One region of the Mycobacterium sp. NGS66 genome, then DNA from elsewhere that is predicted to be linked to it. Evidence: riboswitches for the same ligand, from Rfam matches in the RefSeq annotation. Region 1 holds a riboswitch; each other region holds the start of a gene.
What was found. Region 1 has a riboswitch for magnesium ahead of AC5Y2L_RS11510 (Rv1535 family protein). Riboswitches for the same ligand answer to the same signal wherever they lie in the genome.
Positions count from the first base shown of each region.

Region 2: another riboswitch for magnesium. It lies ahead of AC5Y2L_RS21070 (NRAMP family divalent metal transporter); the one in region 1 lies ahead of AC5Y2L_RS11510 (Rv1535 family protein).
Region 3: another riboswitch for magnesium. It lies ahead of AC5Y2L_RS25020 (PE family protein); the one in region 1 lies ahead of AC5Y2L_RS11510 (Rv1535 family protein).

Region 1 is NZ_JCALCG010000004.1:343,523-349,863, forward strand. Features, by position in the region: gene ileS (isoleucine--tRNA ligase) at 1-2,161, opposite strand, end outside; gene AC5Y2L_RS11510 (Rv1535 family protein) at 2,470-2,700, opposite strand; M-box (ykoK) riboswitch at 2,979-3,163, opposite strand; gene AC5Y2L_RS11515 (TetR/AcrR family transcriptional regulator) at 3,239-3,907, opposite strand; gene AC5Y2L_RS11520 (NAD(P)H-dependent flavin oxidoreductase) at 3,904-5,028, opposite strand; gene AC5Y2L_RS11525 (PaaI family thioesterase) at 5,084-5,518, shown strand; gene AC5Y2L_RS11530 (carboxymuconolactone decarboxylase family protein) at 5,730-6,293, opposite strand; gene AC5Y2L_RS11535 (zinc-dependent alcohol dehydrogenase) at 6,302-6,341, opposite strand, start outside.
Region 2 is NZ_JCALCG010000012.1:186,926-193,266, reverse strand. Features, by position in the region: gene AC5Y2L_RS21070 (NRAMP family divalent metal transporter) at 1-1,098, opposite strand, end outside; M-box (ykoK) riboswitch at 1,540-1,710, opposite strand; M-box (ykoK) riboswitch at 2,125-2,296, shown strand; gene AC5Y2L_RS21065 (PE family protein) at 2,585-2,884, shown strand; gene AC5Y2L_RS21060 (PPE family protein) at 2,900-4,111, shown strand; gene AC5Y2L_RS21055 (PPE family protein) at 4,209-5,420, shown strand; gene AC5Y2L_RS21050 (PE family protein) at 6,113-6,341, shown strand, end outside.
Region 3 is NZ_JCALCG010000017.1:67,223-73,563, reverse strand. Features, by position in the region: gene AC5Y2L_RS25025 (PPE family protein) at 1-1,072, opposite strand, end outside; gene AC5Y2L_RS25020 (PE family protein) at 1,086-1,385, opposite strand; M-box (ykoK) riboswitch at 1,676-1,846, opposite strand; partial or broken gene AC5Y2L_RS25015 (copper-transporting ATPase) at 2,176-2,450, shown strand; partial or broken gene AC5Y2L_RS25010 (IS21 family transposase) at 2,877-3,186, shown strand; gene nicT (Nickel transporter NicT) at 3,707-4,849, shown strand; gene AC5Y2L_RS25000 (hypothetical protein) at 5,083-5,346, shown strand; partial or broken gene AC5Y2L_RS24995 (NRAMP family divalent metal transporter) at 5,538-6,341, shown strand, end outside.

The DNA of each region.
Region 1 (6,341 bases):
TCGACTCGGTCAACCCGTCGCGCAGTATCGCGAGCTTGGCCAGGATGTAGCGGTCCAGCACGTGCTTCGAATCTGTGCGCCACACACCGACTTTCGGCGCATACAGGCGCAGGATCGTGTAGGCGTTCCACAGCGGCAGCAGCACCTGGCGCGCGCCTTCGCGGATGCCCTGTTCGGTGACGATCAGGTTGCCGCCGCGCAGCACCGGCGAGGCCATCAGGAACCACCGGGTCGCATCGGAGCCGTCCCGGTCGAACACCTCGTAGACGTCCGGGTAGTTGCGCAGCGACTTGCTTGCCTTCTGCCCGTCGGAGCCCAACACAATCCCATGCGCCGCACAGGTTTTGAACGCCGGACGGTCGAAAATGGCGGTGGCCAGCACATGCAGCGTGTAGAACCAGCCGCGGGTCTGCCCGATGTACTCGACGATGAAGTCGCTCGGGTAATGCGCCTCGAACCAATCCTGGTTCTCGAACGGATAGTGCACCTGCGCATACGGCATGGAGCCCGAGTCGAACCACACGTCAAGCACGTCGGGAATGCGGCGCATGGTGCTGCGGCCGGTCGGGTCGTCAGGGTTGGGCCGGGTGAGTTCGTCGATGTAGGGCCGGTGCAGGTTATCCGGGCGCACGCCGAAGTCGCGCTCCAGCTCATCGAGGCTGCCGTAGACGTCGATACGGGGATAGCCGGGATCGTCGGACTTCCACACCGGAATCGGCGTGCCCCAGTAGCGGTTTCGCGAGATCGACCAATCCCGTGCCCCCCCCAGCCACTTGCCGAACTGACCGTCCCTGACGTGTTCGGGATACCAGGTGATCTGCTGGTTCAGTTCCACCATGCGCTCGCGGAACTCGGTGACCTTGACGAACCACGACGAAACCGCCCGGTAGATCAGCGGATTGCGGCAGCGCCAGCAGTGCGGGTAGGGGTGCTCGTAGGTCTCGTGGCGGATCAGCACGGGCGCGTTCACCGCGGCCGGGCCGCTTTGGCTTTTCAGGTCGCGGATGATCTGCGGGTTGGCGTCGAAAACGTGCTGGCCCTGGTAATCCGGGACGGTGGCGTCGAAGCGGCCCTTGGCGTCGACGGGAGTGACCGGCGCGATGCCGGCCTGCTCGGCGGTGGTCATGTCGTCTTCGCCGTAGGCCGGCGCCATATGCACGATGCCGGTGCCGTCCTCGGTGGTCACAAAGTCCCCCGGCAGCACGCGAAATGCGTTGGGCGAGTCCATGAAGTACGGGAACGGCGGCAGGTAGCGCAGGCCCAGCAGATCGGCGCCGCGGTATGTCCCCAGCACCTCGGGCTCTTCACCCAGCTCACGGGCATACGCCGCCAGCCGCGCCTCGGCCAGCACCAGACGGCGATCGGCGGCGGCCACCTGCACGTAGGTCACCTCCGGATGAACGGCGACCGCGAGGTTCGACGGCAGGGTCCACGGAGTAGTCGTCCACACCAGCAGATAGGCGCCGTCCAATTGCCCACCGGCGATCTTGAATCCGACTGTGAGAGCAGGGTCTTGGCGGCTTTGGTAGACGTCGTCGTCCATCCGCAGTTCGTGGTTGGACAGCGGGGTTTCGTCACGCCAGCAGTACGGCAGCACGCGGTAACCCTCGTAGGCCAGCCCCTTGTCCCACAACTGCTTGAAGGCCCAGATCACCGACTCCATGTAGGTGGGGTCGAGGGTCTTGTAGTCGTTGTCGAAGTCGACCCAGCGGGCCTGACGGGTCACATAGGTCTGCCATTCGTCGGTGTAGCGCAGCACCGATGCCCGGCAGGCGTCGTTGAACGCGGCAATCCCCATGTCGTCGATCTGGGATTTGTCGGTGATACCCAGCTGGCGTTCGACCTCGAGCTCGGCGGGCAGCCCGTGGGTGTCCCAGCCGAAGCGGCGGTCCACCTTGTAGCCGCGCATGGTCCGGTACCGCGGCACGATGTCCTTGACGTAGCCGGTCAGCAGGTGACCGAAATGCGGCAGACCGTTGGCGAACGGCGGGCCGTCGTAGAACACGTAGGCCGGAGCCCCATCGCGGCGGGCGATGCTCGCCCGGAAGGTGTCGTCGTGAAACCAGTAGTCCAGGACCTGGGCTTCCAGCGCGGGGAAGTCCGGGGAGCCGCCGTGCTGGTCGGCGCCCAGGTTGGTGCGTGGGTAGGCGGTGTCGCTCATCCGTCTCCTGTGCCATCGGTGCAGGCACGGGGACGACGACGCGCTACGCGCGAGCGCCGCGGTACCACCCCGCTTGCCGCGCAGCCGCGCGGCCACTCGTTCAAGGCTGTGACGGGCCTGCCCGTTCGGTTCTACTGGGCTTTGAAGCTGTTCTTCCGAAGGCTCCCCGGTGATGGCCGGATCGGTGCCGATGCACAGATTCTACTGAGCGCCGCAAATCAGCGGCAGGTGTCCTGTGCCGAGCAGACGCAAAATCCCTGATTCTCGCGCGAAAATCAGGGATTTTGTGTCTGCTCGCCGTCCATGCGCTAGGCCTGGACTTGGAGCACACCGATGCGCAGCAGCGCCGCATACACGTGACGCACTGGAACGGTGAGCAACTGGGCAGCCCCGTCGACCAGCGGGTCGCCGTACGGCCGGTTCTCGATACGGCGCGCCACCTTCTTCGGCGCGGCCGGCTGGATCGCCTCGCCGTCGCGCACCACATGCAGCTTGGGCGCGGCGGTCACGGCTACTTCGTCGTAGAGAGCAACGGTCATGATCGCCTCCTGAAAGATCGAACGAGCACTAGGGGACTGACTTGAACTGACGTCGTTCGTCCCGGCGTGGTTCCGATCTCAGGCGGACCTGGCTTTCGGCTCAGCTGAAGAGGATGTCGCGCCGCAGACCGGATCGGGACGAAACACAGTCCGGATATCGACCCGGACTACCACTGGAACTCATGCGTCCCTCACCTCCTTCGCGGTCACGACGCGCGGTCACCCGCACGATCTAGGCGTGCACAAAAGGAGTACGGAGATCCGACGACTGTCGGAAGCCGGCACCCCTCTCGTCAGAGTTTTGGCACCACACGACGTGTCCTGGCCTGGGAAACAATCCCAGCCGGAAGCCACCTGGGCTCAACCCTTAATCCGGGAGGAGCTGTCCTGACCCGGGGCGTCTTTCGACGTTCGGGGTCAGTGGCCTGTGTTCGTGTAGCCGCCTCACCTAACGAGGTGCTTACCCGACCGATGATGCATGACCCGCCGTGCTGGGTCAAACCCGTTCGGGGTGCGTTGTCGAATATTTACCGTTTCTTCAGTCTGGCCCGGATCTGTTCACCTGCACCCTGGGGCGCAGGCCGTCGAGCACCAGCGAAACCACGAAGTCGGCAACCTCGGCCGCGGTGACGTCGTCGTCGGTGCGCAGGCGCCGGTGCGCCAACTGGCCGACCAGCGCCGCCAGTGTGTACGCCACCATCCGGGGCGGGGCGGACACCATCTCACCGCGCTGTTGAGCGGCGACGATGACCGTCTCGATGTCGTCGATGAACCGTTCGTAGATACCGGCCAGGTGCTTCTCGAACCGGTCGCCCAGCGCGTAGGCGTCGCGAAAGAGCAGTTTGACCGTGGCTTTGTCGGCTTCGAAGAACTCGAATGTCGCCTGCACGGATGCTTTCAGCAAGGCGCGTAACGACGCCTCTCTGCTGTGCGGTGACCCATTCAGCTCGCTCAGCGTCGTCGCGACGCGCGCGCGCAAGGCAACCTCCTGAACCGCCATCAGCGCGTGGAACAGGTCTTCCTTGGAGTCGAAGTACCAATAGATCGACCCGTAGGCCAAGCCGGCCTGCTTGGCGATGTCGGCGATGGTCGTGGCGTGAAAACCCTTGCGGGCGAACACTTCTTTGGCGGCCGCCATGATCTGGTCGCGGCGCTGCGACTTGTCCTCGGCACTGACCGCCCGACGCCGGCGCGTGGTGGCGCTCACCTGTCTACTAGGCCCTCGAGGCGTCCGATGGTGTCGATGAACTCCTCGACCATGTCGAGCACCACCGCGCGGGTGGGCCGGACCCGATCCAACGATCCGACCACCTGCCCGACGAAGTAGGTCGCCAGCTCGCGTGCCTTGGCGCCGGGATGGCCGGCGGCTTGATTGATGCGCAGCTGCGGCTCACCGACCAGCGCGGTCTGCAGCGGCATGCCCAGCGGGTCGGGGGTATCCGGCCGGTCCCACTCGTCGGTCCAGGCCGTGCGCAGCATCCGGGCCGGCTTGCCCGTCATCGACCGGGACCGCACGGTGTCCGACGAACTGGCGGCCAGGAACTTGTCCTTGACCACCGGAGGTGTTTCGGCTTCCTCGGTGGTCAGCCACACCGACCCGCACCACACCCCCTCGGCGCCCAGGGCCAGCGCCGCGGCGATCTGACGGCCGCGGGCGATCCCGCCCGCGGCCAGCACGGGGGTCGGCGCGACAGCATCGACAATCTCGGGCACCAAGACCATGGTCGCCACCTCGCCGGTGTGTCCGCCTGCCTCGGTGCCTTGCGCGACGATCAAGTCGACGCCCGCCGCCGCATGCCGTCGCGCGTGCTGCGTGGTGCCGGCCAGGGCGGCGACCAGCACATTCTGGTCGTGGGCGCGCTGAACTAAGTCGGGTGGCGGCGGCCCCAGTGCGCTGGCGATCAGCCGGATGTCGTGAGCGAAGGCCACGTCGAGCAGTGGCTGGTATCCCTTTGGCGAGATGTTGAGCCCGCGCCCGGACGGTTCACGGGGTTGGCCTGCGGCTGCAATGCCGTAGCGCGCCAGCAGGTCGTCGAGAAACGCGCGATGCTCCTCGGGTAGCAAGTCCCGTACCTGGTCGGCGTCGATCCCACCCTGCTCGGCGCCGACGTATTTGGGTGGCAACAGCAAGTCCACCCCATAGGGCTTGCCGGCGGTCTGTTCCTCGATCCAGGTCAGCTCGTTGTCCAGCCGATCCGGGCTGTGCGCCACCGCGCCGAGAATCCCGAAGCCGCCGGCATTGGACACGGCGGCCACGACGTCACGGCAGTGGCTGAAGGCACAGATAGGGAATTCAACGCCGAGCATCTCGGCGACTCGGGTCCGCATTGCCCGACGCTAAGAGTTATTGATTGATATGTCAATCGAAAGTACGCTGCGAGCCATGGCCGAACCGTTGACCGCCGAGCAGCAACATCAGCGCCGGCAGGCGGTGCGCGACCTGATGACAACCACCCCGTTCATCGGCGGGTTGGGCATCGTCTTCGAACGCTACGAGCCCGACGACGTCGTGATCCGGCTCCCGTTCCGCAATGACCTGACCAACGACGGCGTGTACTTCCACGGCGGGGTGATCGCGTCGGTGATGGACACCGCCGGCGCCGCGGCCGCGTGGTCGAACCACGACTTCGAGAAGGGCATGCGAGCGTCGACCGTGGCAATGAGCATCCAGTACACCGGGGCGGCCAAGCGCTGCGATCTCATCTGTCAGGCCCGAACGGCGCGCCGACGCAAGGAACTGACCTTCACCGAGATCACCGCTTCCGACCCCGACGGCAATGTCGTGGCCCACGCGGTGCAGACCTACCGGATTGTGTGATTGCCGTAGGTCAGGGCGAGTGTGCCGTTGTATCACGCCGTGCGGTCTCGGCTTTGGGTGTGAATCCTGGGCTTTGGGCGTGAATCCTGGGCTTCGCGAGTGCATCCTGGGCGGGAAATCGCGCTGATTCCCACCCCGCTTTCACACCGAAATCCCTCAGTTCACACCGAAAACCCCGTGCTCACACCGAAATCCCTCAGTTCACATACAGTCAGGGCGATTTTCCGTCGGGTGGCCAGCTGGACACGCCCTCCTCCAACGGGACCTCGAGGCTGCGCAACATCGAGGCGACCATCCGCCAAGCACCGATCGCGGTGACGAGCTCAATGAGAACCGTTGTGTCGCCCTGCAATTCGCGTTCGCAGGCGGCCCAGCTCTCGGCACTCACCACGCCGTCGCGCACGACATCGTCGGTGGCCGCCAGCACGGCCCGCTCGGCGGCACCAAACCCGTTGTAGCCCTGCCAATCCCGGACACCGAGCAGATCCTCGGGCGACACGCCGAGGCCCGATGCGACCCGCCAATGCTGGGTCCACTCATAGTCGCATCCGGTGAGCCAGCCGATTCGCATGATCACCAACTCCCGCAGCCGCGGGTCGAGCGCACCATGCCACAGCATGGTCGCGAGCATGTCGTTGAAAGTCCGCGCCAGTTTGGGGTGGTTCAGCAGCACCTGAAAGATGCTGAGTTCGGCCATATAGTCGGGCACGCCGGCCTCGTCGGCGGCGGCCTTGGCCTCTGCGAGCGGCAATAGGGGCACGCGGGCTGGTTTCATCGGTGGCGTCAAGGCGTGAGCACTCCGTGTACAGGCGGGACGGCGTCG
Region 2 (6,341 bases), on a different contig from region 1:
CGTGGTGGCCAGTCCCACGACATTTGCTCCGATCAGCGACGCGTCCAACAGAATGATCGCGAACAGCACGCCGACCGTGTGGCCGACGTGACTGGACAGCGCAGACGCGACCGCGCCGGCGTCAATGAAGCTACCGGCGGCGGTCGAACCGCCGAGGCCGAACGCCGTCGCCGCCATCAGCGCGATCGCTCCACCGATGACCGCGACGATGCCGATACCCAGATCGGCTCGGCCATAGCGCATCCAGCGCGGCGTGATTCGCTTGTCAACGACGTTCGACTGCTGAAAGAACAACTGCCATGGCGCCACCGTGGTACCGACAATCGCCATGATGACCATCAGCACGACCGAGTCTGGTTCCCCGGGCAGTGAGGGCAGTAGGCCACGCATGCTTGGGCCGAGCGCAGGGTGCACGGACAGCACGAGCGGGATGATCGCGACGTTCACCGCGATCAGCACGAATGTCACCTGTTCCCAGCGGCGGAACGAGCCACCGGCTACGACCGCGAATAACAGCACCGCGGCGGCCGGTATCGCGATGATTTTCGGGCAGCCCAAGAACCCGAGTGCCAGTGATACTCCGATGAATTCGGTGACAATCGTCAACGCGTTGAGGATCACCAGGTCACCGATGCTGAAGGCGCCCCAGAACTTGCCGAATCGCTGAAAAATCAGCCGCGCGTGCCCAACCCTGGTGACCGCCCCCAAGCGGAGCACCATCTCCTGGTTCACGTACAGCACCGGGATCAGCAGTACCAGTGTCCATAACAGGTTCATGCCGTAGTTCTGGCCGGCCTGGGCGTAGGTGGCAACACCGCCGGCGTCGTTGTCGCCGATCATCACGATCAGCCCGGGACCGGTGATGACCATCAGCAATCGCAATCGCTGCCAACGACTGTGGCCGGCCTGCCTGACGTCTCGACCGATACGGCCAAAGGCGCCGATGATGTCCCCGACATGCGCCGAATCCAGCGCCGCCGAACCGGAAGTGCCGGGTGATACCGCCGGTGCCGCAAGGGTCAGGGCTTGGGATGCAGGGCGCTTCGTGGTCGCAGACGCGCCGACACCACCGAGTGCCTCGGTCGAAATGGAAGCCATGAATGTCTCGCTATCGCAAAGAGTCGTGCTGGGAACGATGGGTGAAAGTCAGTCAGTAAGGGTTGGCCGCTCGGCTTGACCGCGACCCGCTAAGCCTCGCAGCGCTGAAGCCTCGCAGCACTGAAGCCTCGCAGCAATGAAACACAGTGTGGCACAACAGAAGCCATGATCTGCTCCAACGGGGGAGCCCGATCGGCTCGTCTTACTCGACGCGACACCCGCATCGGAGCGCGCGGCAACCCCACGCGTTAAGCGCGGTAGTTCGACGGGCGCTCGAGAAGTTCAGGCGGCCGGAGCCAGGCCGGAACCGGATCGGGACAAGACGGATCTGGGATACGGACTATCGCCGGGACTCATTTCGCCCTCACCTCCTCACGGCCATGGCACACGCGGTGCCTACCAACTGCCCGGGAGAGATGCGCATCCAGGCGAATCCCGAACGCGGCACCTCTCTCGTCGGAGCTTCGGCACCACACGGCGTATCCGGTTGAGCCGGAAGCCACTTGGGCTCAACCCTTAAGCCGGGAAGAGCTGTCCTGACCCTGGGCGTCTCTCGACGTTGGAGGTCAGTGGCCTGTATCCGTGTAGACGCCTCACCTACCGAGGTGCATACGAGCACTATCTTGCACCCCGACCCACCACTCGTCAATTCCGATTATCCGACCGGTCCGCGGGCGACCGGTCTGGTCACGAAAAGATCAGGGGCGCAATGCAACTGAGGGAGTTTGCGATGCGAACGCGGTCGCGAACCCGATAGCTGGTGCCGGAGCCCGCGGCGGCCGGCTGGGGTTGAGCACAGTGATGACTGCCGGGTGGGTCGTCGACTGTGGGATGGCCGGTGAGGCAGAGTTCGAGGAGCCGAACATTGTTGTCGGGCCATCCGACATATCGTGCCGATCAACGCTTTCCGTCGTCGCCGGTATCCCGCAGTCAGCCACCGGACGCGTTGGCCGAGCGTAGCGCGGCAAATGCATGGCGATCGACTGGGTTGACTCACGGCACTGCGGGTGCAAGCATAGACTCTCGTACGCACCTCGCTAGGTGAGGCGTCTACGTGGATACAGGCCACTGACCTCGAACGTCGAAAGACGCCCAGGGTCAGGACAGCTCTTCCCGGCTTAAGGGTTGAGCCCAAGTGGCTTCCGGCTTCGGCCCGATACGCCGCGTAGTGCCGAAGCTCTGACGAGAGGGGTGCCGTGCCTGAGATTTCTGCTCAGGCACTTCTCCCCGCGTGCAGCACCGGCGCCCCCGTGCGCCCTGGCCGCGAGGAGGTGAGAGCGAAATGAGTCCCGACGATAGTCCGTATTCCAGATCGATGACCATTTCGTGGCGATCCGACCCCGGCCCTAGTTCCGCGGTCCGTTAACACCCCGAAGTCCTTCCGCACGTGATCAATTCGCACGTGCGTTGATGGGGTGCGCGGAAAGCAGCGACCAGGGTGGCCCAAAAGGCCTGCGTCACACCGCTTTCCGTGAGGAGAAGTCCGATGTCATATGTGGTGACGCATCCAGAAGCGCTGGCTGCGGCGACAATTCAGCTGAATGCAGTCGGATCCGGGCTGGCGTCACAGAATGTGGCCGCGGCGGCGATGACCACCGCCCTGCCCCCCGCAGCCGCCGACGAAGTATCGGCTTTGACCGCAATGCAATTCAGCGCGCACGGCGCCATGTATCAGGCGGTGAGCGCCCAGGCGACGGCAATCCACGAGATGTTCACGTCCATGTTAGGCGCCAGCGCCACATCCTATGCGGCCACTGAAGCCGCCAATGCCATCGCAGCCAGCTGAAGGGGAAGGCGAAAGATGACCGCAGTACTGGACTTCGCCATGCTCCCGCCGGAAATCAATTCGGCTCGGATGTATTCCGGGGCGGGTGCGGCCCCGATGGTGAGCGCTGCATCGGCCTGGAAGGCGCTGGCTGCTGAATTGCGCTCGGCCGCATTGTCGTACGGCTCGGTGCTTTCGGCGCTGACGGACGAAGAATGGCAGGGCCCGGCATCGGCATCGATGGCCGCAGCGGCCATGCCCTATGTGACGTGGATGAACACCACCGCCGTACAGGCCGAGGAGACCGCCACCCGGGCAGAGGCCGCAGCAGCGGCCTACGAAGCCGCATTCGCCGGCACGGTGCCTCCGCCTCAGATAGCGGCAAACCGCGCCCAGCTGGCACAGCTGGTCTCCACCAACGTCATCGGCCAAAACACTCCTGCGATCGCAGCCACGGAAGCGCAGTACTCCGAAATGTGGTCGCAGGATGCCGCCGCCATGTACGGATACGCGGGCTCGTCGGCTGTGGCGACCCGGCTGACCCAATTCACCCCTCCGCAGCAGACCACTAATCCCGGCGGGCCGGCCCTTCAGTCCGCCGCCGTCACCCAAGCGACCGCCACCTCAGCCGGTACCGGACAAAACACACTGTCCCAGTTGATCTCTGCCACGCCGAAGACACTGCAGAGCATGGCGGCGCCGTCGACGACGGGGACCTCCGGGGCGACGGGGATTTTGAGTGACTTGACCGGGTCCGGGTCGGGGTTGGATTCGTCGTGGCTCTGGGACAACTTCGGGCCCAACGCAAACATCTGGAACACCATCTTTTCGTCCGGGTTCTACATGCCCAGCAACACCATCGGGCCATTTCTGAGCCTGCTCGGCAGCCAAGCGGCCGGCGCCGCGGCCGGCGAAGCCGTGGGAGAGGCGGCCACGTCGCTTGGTGAAGCTGTCGCCGGTCCCGGCGGCCTGGCCGGTCTTGGCGGCTTGGGCGGCGCCGTATCGGCGGACCTGGGCCGAGCGGCCATGGTGGGCCCGTTGTCGGTCCCGCCGAGCTGGGCGGGGGCGGCCCCAGCAGGTCCGCTGTCGTCCGCGCTGGGTGCTACGCCGATGATGGCCCCGCCACCGGCGATGGCAGCGGGCATGCCCGCAGTGCCGTTTGGCATGGGCGCGCAAGGAATGGGCCGCAGCGTACCGCAATACGGCTTCAAGCCCACGTTCGTGGCGCGGCCACCCGCTGCTGGATAGCGCGTCTCACGCACTTCACCAGCTACCAACCACGAATCTCAAGCACGAGCGCCGACACGGCCACTGAGGCCCCTGGCTGAACGGGAGGAGGCTAGCGATGACTGCACTGTTGGATTTCGCCATGCTTCCCCCGGAGGTCAACTCGGCTCGGATGTATTCCGGAGCGGGGCCGGGCCCGCTACTGGCCGCGGCGTCGGCGTGGAATGGGTTGGCAGCGGAATTGCTTTCTACCGCAACGAGTTACAGCTCAATCCTGGCGGAGCTGACCGGCCAAGCATGGCTGGGCCCGGCTTCGACGGCGATGGCGGCCGCCGCCGCGCCCTACGTGGCATGGATGAGCACCACCGCGGCGCAGGCGGAGCAAACCGCCGGGCAGGCCGAGGCCGCCGTCGCGGCATATGAAGCAGCGTTTGCGGCCACGGTGCCCCCACCGGTCGTCGCGGCCAACCGCGCCCAGCTGATGGTGTTGATTGCGACCAACTTCTTCGGTCAAAACACCCCAGCTATCGCGGCTACCGAGATCCAATATGCCGAAATGTGGGCTCAAGACGCCGCCGCCATGTACGGCTACGCCGGAGCGTCGGCGGCCGCGACCCAGCTGAGCCAGTTCCTCCAGCCTCAACAGACCACGCAGGCAAGCGGGCTCGCGGCCCAGTCCGCCGCGGTCGCCCAAGCTGCTGCCACGCCGGCCGGCACCCAGCAGGCGACGCTGTCACAGGTGATGGCCACCCTGCCCAATGCGCTGCACGGGCTGGCATCGCCTTCGTCGTCGACTGGAACGACGGGGGAGACGGCGGTGCTGGGGCTGGCCACCGGCGCCGGACCGGATTCATCTTGGCTCTGGGACAATTTCGGCCCCAACGCCACCCTGTGGAACAGCATCTTCGCCTCTGGGTTCTACATGCCGAGCAACACCGTGGGGCCGTTCCTTGGCCTGCTGAGCGCTCAAGCTGCCGGAAACGCGGCCGGCGATGCGGCGGCACAGGCAGCCACAACCGCGGTTGGTGGGGCAATCCCTGCACCAATGAGCGGCATCGGCGGCCTTGGCAATGCCGTGTCGGCGAGCGTCGGCCGTGCGGGGATGGTCGGTCCGCTGTCGGTACCTCCGAGCTGGGCCGGGTCCGCCCCGCTGCACAGCCCACTGTCTTCGTCGCTTCCCGGCGCGTCGGTCACCGGTGCCTCGCCGTTGACGACAAGCACCCCTCCGGTGCCGTTCGGCGCCGGCATGGGCCGGCAGGGATACGACCGCGCCATCCCGCGCTACGGTTTCCGCCCGTCCTTCGTCACACGGTCACCGGCCGCCGGATAGACACACCCGGTCCAGGCGTGCCGCAGCCCGTCCGGTCGCCGCCGCCACTCACAGGAAACCAACAGGTGCAAATCAGCATCTTCACGGCGACGGCTACGTACGCTCAAGAAATTCACGTGCTGGTTGATTATCGATTTGGTAATCGCCCGCCGAAACTCGCTCGTGTCGAGAGCGAGCCTCGATGACAGCTGAATAGCTCACTGCGCCGAGTTATCTTGCGGCGCGATTGGAAATGGCATTCCGGCCCTCGTCGATGGAACTGACGTCCCGACACGCGCAAGTGATGAATATCTCGTCGATTAATCGCGGTGTTGATTCCCGCTGCCCGAGACGTATTGCTACACCGTATTATCGACGGGCGCTGAGCTGCAGCTACTCGTAGCCAGGCGTTTGCCCGGACCTACGTCTCACATGCATTGTCCCGGTTTTCGAATGTCTTTTTTACATCGTGATTACCTGGCGGGAACGCTCTGTGCACACGTTCCGATCACCATAGGCCCTGTATTAAGCGGGGACCTTTAACAGCACAGAATAACTGGCCGATCTGGCGCGATCGAACCGGTGGTGCGCTGATTGCCGTCGAAGTTGACGGATCCTGGCGGCCATGGCGGCCGTCTAAGGAACTACAGGCAATAACTCATACAACAACGCCAAAAACAGTTTCCGACCGAAATAGTTCTAGCGAGGCATCCATGTCTTTTGTGACTACCCAACCGGAGGCGCTGGCGGCGGCCGCCGGGAACTTGGCAGGTATCGGCTCGGTCATGACCGCCGGAAGCGCAGCCGCGGCCGCGCCGACGACCGGTGTCATTCCCGCAGCCGCCGACGAGGTTTCGGCGCTGACCGCGGCGCAGTTCGTCGCCCACGCGCAGATGTATCAGGCGATGGCCACGCAAGCCGCGGCGATTCACGAGCAGTTCG
Region 3 (6,341 bases), on a different contig from region 1:
GGGGGCTTAGCGGGGGCGCGGCGGCAGTCCAGCTCGGCGGCACCGACAACGGACCAATCGAGGCCGCGTTTCCGAGCCCGGCCGATACTCCGCTGCCCAGACCACCCAGGCCGCCCAAACCGCCCAGGCCGGCGGTGGGGCCGGCCAGCGCAGCACCAAGCCCTTCGGTCGCCGCTCCCAACGCCTCCGCAGGTTCAGTCGCGTGGCCCATCAGCCCCGTGAATGCACCTAACGTGTTACTGGGCATGTAGAAGCCCGACGAGAAGATGGTGTTCCAGATATTCGCGTTGGGCCCCCATTGATTCCAGAAGCTGTCCAGCGCAGAATTTCCCGACCCTTGCCCAGTCAGGAGGCCAGCGATTTCGCCGAGCCCGGACGTCGAGGCCGATGAGGACGACATTGGTGATGCCATCCCCTGCAGCGTGGTGGGCATGGTGGTGACCAATTGGGACAGCGTCGCCTGTGTGCTCGTCGTGCCCGCCGATGTTCCGGCGGCTTGGGTCACCACGGCAGCCTGGTTGGCCAGAGCGCTCGGGTTGGTGTTTTGCTGCGGCGCACCAAAAGGCGTCAGCTTGGATGCGGCCGCCGACGATCCGGCGTAGCCGTACATTGCCGCCGCGTCCTGGGCCCACATCTGGCCGTAATGAGCTTCGGTGGCCATGATCGCCGGGGTGTTCTGCCCCAAAACGTTGGTCGCCACCAGCGCTGCCAGCTGCGCGCGGTTGGCCGCGATCACCGGCGGCGGTACCGTCATCGCAAATGCGGTTTCATAGGCCGCTGCGGCGGCCGTGGCCTGGCTCGCGGTCTGCTCAGCCTGGGCGGCGGTGGTGTTCATCCATGCGACATAGGGTGCCGCGGCGGCCGCCATCGAGGCCGATGCCGGACCGCGCCAGCCTGCGCTGGTCAGCCCCGAGATCACCGATTCGTAGGTTGTCGCCTGCGAACGCAACTCAGCGGCGAGCCCATTCCAGGCCGATCCGGCAGCCAACATCGATGTCGCTCCTGGACCGGAATACATTCTGGCGGAGTTGATTTCCGGTGGTAACGCGCCGAAGTCAAATATCGTGGTCATCGCAGTACCCCCTTTAGAGAGTCGCAGTAGCGTTGGCTGCCTCGGTGGCAAGATACGAAGCGGCACTGGCAGCTAAGATGCGCACGAACATGTCGTGAACCGCCAGGGCTTGGGCACTTACCGCCTGATACATCGCCGCGTGCGAGCCGAATTGCGTTGCAGTCAACGCAGATACCTCGTCAGCAGCGGCGGGTACCACTGCTGTCGTCGGCAGCGCGGCGGCCGCGTTCTGGGCGGCTAGCGCCGAACCGATACCTTGCAAGTGGTTGGCCGCCGCCGACAGCATTTCCGGCTGTGTGGTCACAAAAGACATCGGACTTCTCCTTAAGGAAGGCAGACTGAAGCTGCGGCTGTGGCGGTGTCACAGCACGCGAGGACCACGCACACCGACGAAACGATGGCGTGCGTGTGTTAACCGAAGCGGCGCAAGCCGATTCAGATGATGGAAACGGTGCCGGGGCCGGATCCGAACGACATGGTCATTGGACTCGGATAGGGACTATCACCGCGACTCATCTCGCTCTCACCTCCTCACGGCCAGGACACACGGGGGTGCCGCCATAGTGCACAACGGGATGAGGTCACCCGGCGAATCAGCCAGGCGCGGCACCCCTCTCGTCAGAGCTTTGGCACTGCACGGCGTATCCGGTTGAGCCGGAAGCCACTTGGGCTCAACCCTTAAGCCGGGAAGAGCTGTCCTGACCGGGGGCGTCTTTCGACGTTCGAGGTCAGTGGCCTATATCCGTGCAGACGCCTCACCTAGCGAGGTGCATGCACGGCAATGCTCACACCAAAACCGGCGCCCGTCAACCCCCTTCACCACGTGAACCCCTGTCAATCCCCTGTGGGTCGGAGTTCGGCGACCCGAATCCGTGATGCAGGATGACCGTGAAATCAGAGTGCGGTTGTGTTTCAGCATGAATATTGTTCTCGGGATTCGGCATTCAGGGCTGTACCTTGACTTGCGTCTTTTGATTTATTGAGCAGCCTTCGTGGCCAAACCGGTAGTTTCCGCTTTTGCCTGAAGCAAGTGAGGTGAGGCAGATGGTCGATAAACCCGAGCCCGGGGGCACCCAGGCATCCCACCGAAGGATCGGCCAACGGACAATCTGCAGCGCCTGATCCACGTGCCTGATCTGGGCGCACATGCGGTCAAAGTTATTCCGCAGAACTACGGATGTCGACCGCCGTCAACAACGTTCGCTAATGGTAGGTGCTGGGGGTGTCCTTTTCACCGGTGCTTGCCGCGATCCTGCACAACGCGCCGTCGGCGGCAGTGGCCACCAACAGCTCCCGGCTGATCCGATACCGCCTCATCAACGGTCAATCACGATCGCCCAACGGGCAGTCGGCGACTGAGCCATCCCTCCTCGATTAGAAAGCAACGCTGCCCTCGGGCAGTCAGTGACGGGCAGTTCCACCACCTAGGCATCGGTCACAACAATCAGACCCGGCCGTCGTGGTTATTGCCGCAGCAGGCGACGGTCGGCATTGAAAAGTGGGGCATGCGCTCATGAGCACAGATACGCACGCGGCGACCGCGAACATCTGGGATCGCTGACTAACAAACTAATGCGGCGCCGGCAGCGGCGCCGGCGGGGAAGCTGGCCCACGACAACAAGTATTCAAGCCGCGTTGGGCCGTGCGCGTCTTCACAGTGCTCCCCCGGTGGCACCCTTACCAAGCCCGATTCACGGGCCTCAAGCTTGTCGACGGCACGTGAAACTGATCACCGCGTGGCATCCAAATTTTGACCCCATGTCTGGTGATCCTGGCTCTAGTCGAGTCAGGAAGGACGAAATAGATGCTGGCCGAGGAGGATTGGGCTGAGATCGTCGTTTGCAACCGGTCCGAGGGGTTGCCGATCAAGGCGATCGCGCGGGTGACGGGTATTTCGCGCAATACCGGGTGGGCAGCGCTGGCCTCGGACAAACCCCCGAAGTATCAGCGGCCGCCGAAAGGTGGGATCCGGACGCAGTTGAGCTGCAGATCCGACAATCGCTGTGGTTGTATCCGACGATGCCGGCGACGGTGATCGCCGAGCGGATCGGTTGGACGCGGTCGATGCGACACTGCCGGGCCGGGTGGCCGAGTTGCGGCCTGAGTCCCTTCCGGACACGGGCGCGAGGGAATATCCGGCGTCGTCGAGCATTAATTCACCCGTGTGGAAGAAACTCACCGCCTCTTCAGTGACAACGAAGTTCTGATACGAGTCTGGGTCCCACCCGATGCCCGGGGATAACTGGAAATTCCTAGGGAGTTGTCGCCTCGCCAGCTCCGTCGCGACCGCCGGGCAGATCGGGTCCATCGGGTTAGCGCCGGGCCCGAATAAGGTTTCGAACGCCACGGGCCGATTCTGGTCGAAGTCGAAGGTAAAGGAGTCGTACGTGCCTACCTGTACCGCAGGCTTCGTCCACTTAGCAGCAGCGCCACGCGCTCATCGCGCTCACCAGTCGTCCAGCCGTTTGGCCTGACGTGGCTCAGCGCCGCGCTGATGATCGCGGAACCCGCCATTAACTTTTGCGAATTCATTGCAACCACGCTTAGCCCGATCTAGCGTCATCATCTTGTGTGTGTGAACGACCCATACCAGTGCGCAGACGTGCAGCACGACTCGGCGAAGCAAGGACGCCCATGACCAACGCCGTTGCCTCGGATGTGTCCGGTTGGGGATTCGCCCGGTTCCGCGCCAGTCTGTCCCGCCGGGACGGGCTGACATTGGCCGGGATGGCCGGCTTCATCCTGATGCTCAATGTCGTCGGTTGGTGTGTGCTGGCGCTACTGGTAGCGCCAAAGAATTATGACCTGGGGCCATCGGGAGTGTTCGGCGTCGGCTTGGGTGTCACCGCGTTCCTGCTCGGGGCTCGGCACGCTTTCGACGCCGACCACATCGCCGCGGTCGACAACACCACCCGCAAGCTGGTTGGCGAGAACCGCCCGGCGATGTCGGTGGGTTTCTGGTTCTCGTTGGGCCACTCGACGGTCGTGTTCACCATTTCGCTGCTGCTGGCCTTGGGAATCCGCGCGCTCGCCGGGCAGATCGGATCCAAGGACAGCAGGTCGGCGTTGCAGGAAAACCTGGGTGTGGTCGGCACCGTCGTTTCCGGGACATTCCTGATGCTGATCGGGCTGATCAACCTGGCGGCGCTGGTCGGTATCACCAAATTATTTCGCCAGATGCGCGGCGGCGAGCTCGACGAGGTGGAGATGGAACGCCAGCTCAACGCCCGCGGTTTCATGGCCCGTGTCCTTGGGCCGATTATGCGCGCGGTCGCCAAGCCGTGGCACATGTACCCGGTCGGGCTGCTGTTCGGGCTCGGATTCGACACCGCCAGCCAGGTGGCGCTGTTGGTACTGGCCTCCGGCTCGGCGGCGTTCGCGCTGCCCTGGTATGCGATCCTTGTTCTGCCGATCCTGTTTGCCGCCGGGATGTGTTTATTCGACACCGCCGACGGGGTGTTCATGTCCCGCGCCTACGGCTGGGCCTTCCTCAAACCGGTTCGCAAGGTGTTCTACAATCTCACGATCACCGCGCTGTCGGTGGCGGTCGCCCTGATCATAGGACTGGTCGAGCTGCTCGGGCTGCTCGCCGAGAAGGCTGGTATCGATTCCGGGCCGCTGGGGTGGGTCGCGTCCCTCGACCTCGGCGTCGTCGGCTACACCGTCGTGAGCTTGTTCGTCTTTACCTGGCTCATCGCACTGGCGATCTGGCGCTTCGGGCGTATCGAGGACAAATGGACCGCCGGCATGCAACGCGCCATCGGCAACGCAGACTAATCACGGCAGCGCCTGACCGGCACGTTTGAGGTATCCATCAGGTAACACCAGTAGATGGCTGAGTCTAGCCAACGACCTCAGTGGCTGACGTCGGCGCCAGAGCACGCGACCCCCTGGCGGCATGGTGAGAATCGACCCCCTGGAGTGGTGGTTGGTGTGTTCAGTCCGGACACATAGCTGATGGACCGCTCCAAAGACATCCCTGGCACTCTCCGAAAGTGAGAGTGCTGATCGTGAACGAACCCTGGTTGGAAATTCTGCTGACCTCGATGCGCGACCAGATCACGGTCGCCGCGACGTGCCGTCGCCACGGCATCTCGCGGCAAAGCTTCTACGTCTACCAACGTCGCTTCTACGTCGTCGTGGTCCTCGCTAAAGAGGGTTGGATGCGGGCGCCGTCGGCGCGGAGCTTGACGGTGGCCAGGAACGCCTGCTCGGCATGTTCCTCGTGGGCGGCGATGGCCCCGGAATCTCTCGGTGGATTCGGCCTGCCGTAGTTTAATCTACGGCCGTACGAACTTTGTCTGCGGACCTGGCGGGGCGTGATATCGGTGAGGTGGGCTAAATCGTGTTGATAACCCCGGAGGACCGGGCCCGATCAGACGACCGCGCCCTGGTCGAGCTGGCCCGCCGCGGCAAGAAGCGACACCGACTGGCCTGGCTGCTGTTGGGGCCGGGAGTGTTGGCCATGCTCGGTGAAAACGACGGGCCGAGCATGATCTCCTACACCACCGCTGGGGCCGCCTACGGGCTTGGTTTCTTCCTGCCGTTCACGCTGGCGCTGTTCGCTATGGCCTACGTTTGCCAGGAAATCTGCATGCGGGTCGGCGCCGTGACGCACCGCGGCTACGGCGAGCTCGTGCTCCAGCGCTACGGCCGTCTATGGGGGTGGTTCGGGGCGGCTGATCTGGCGGTGACCAACCTGGTGACGCTCATCGCAGAGTTCGTGGCCATCCGTGTCGGGCTGGCCTACTTCGGCATAGGAGCGCCGGTGGCCGCGCTAGGTGGAGTGGTGCTGGTGGCCGCGGCAGCCAGCGGGGGGCGCTACCGGCGCTGGGAGCGGACCGTGCTGGCCCTTGCGATGTTCAACGCGCTGTTCTTGGTGGCCGCGCTGCTAACCCGGCCGCGCTGGGTGCCGATCGGCCACGCCTTGGCGACGTTCACTCCGCTCCCGCACGGTCCGATCAACACGATCCTGCTGCTGATCGCTTCCACGATCGATGCCACCGTCACGCCGTAGATGATCTTCTTTCAGCAAAGTGCTGCCGCCGACAAGGGCATCACCACCCGCGACCTCGGGCACGGACGGCTAGACACCGCGCTCGGAGCGGGCCTGGCCGCCGCCTTCGGATGTGGCGCGCTGATCGTGGGCTCGGCACTGGCGGGCCATGACGGCGGTAGCATCCAGGGCCTGGCCGGCGCCGGCTTCCCCGCCGCCTTGGCAAGTGTATCCGGCAACGCGGTGGCGTCGATGTTTGCGCTGGGGCTCATC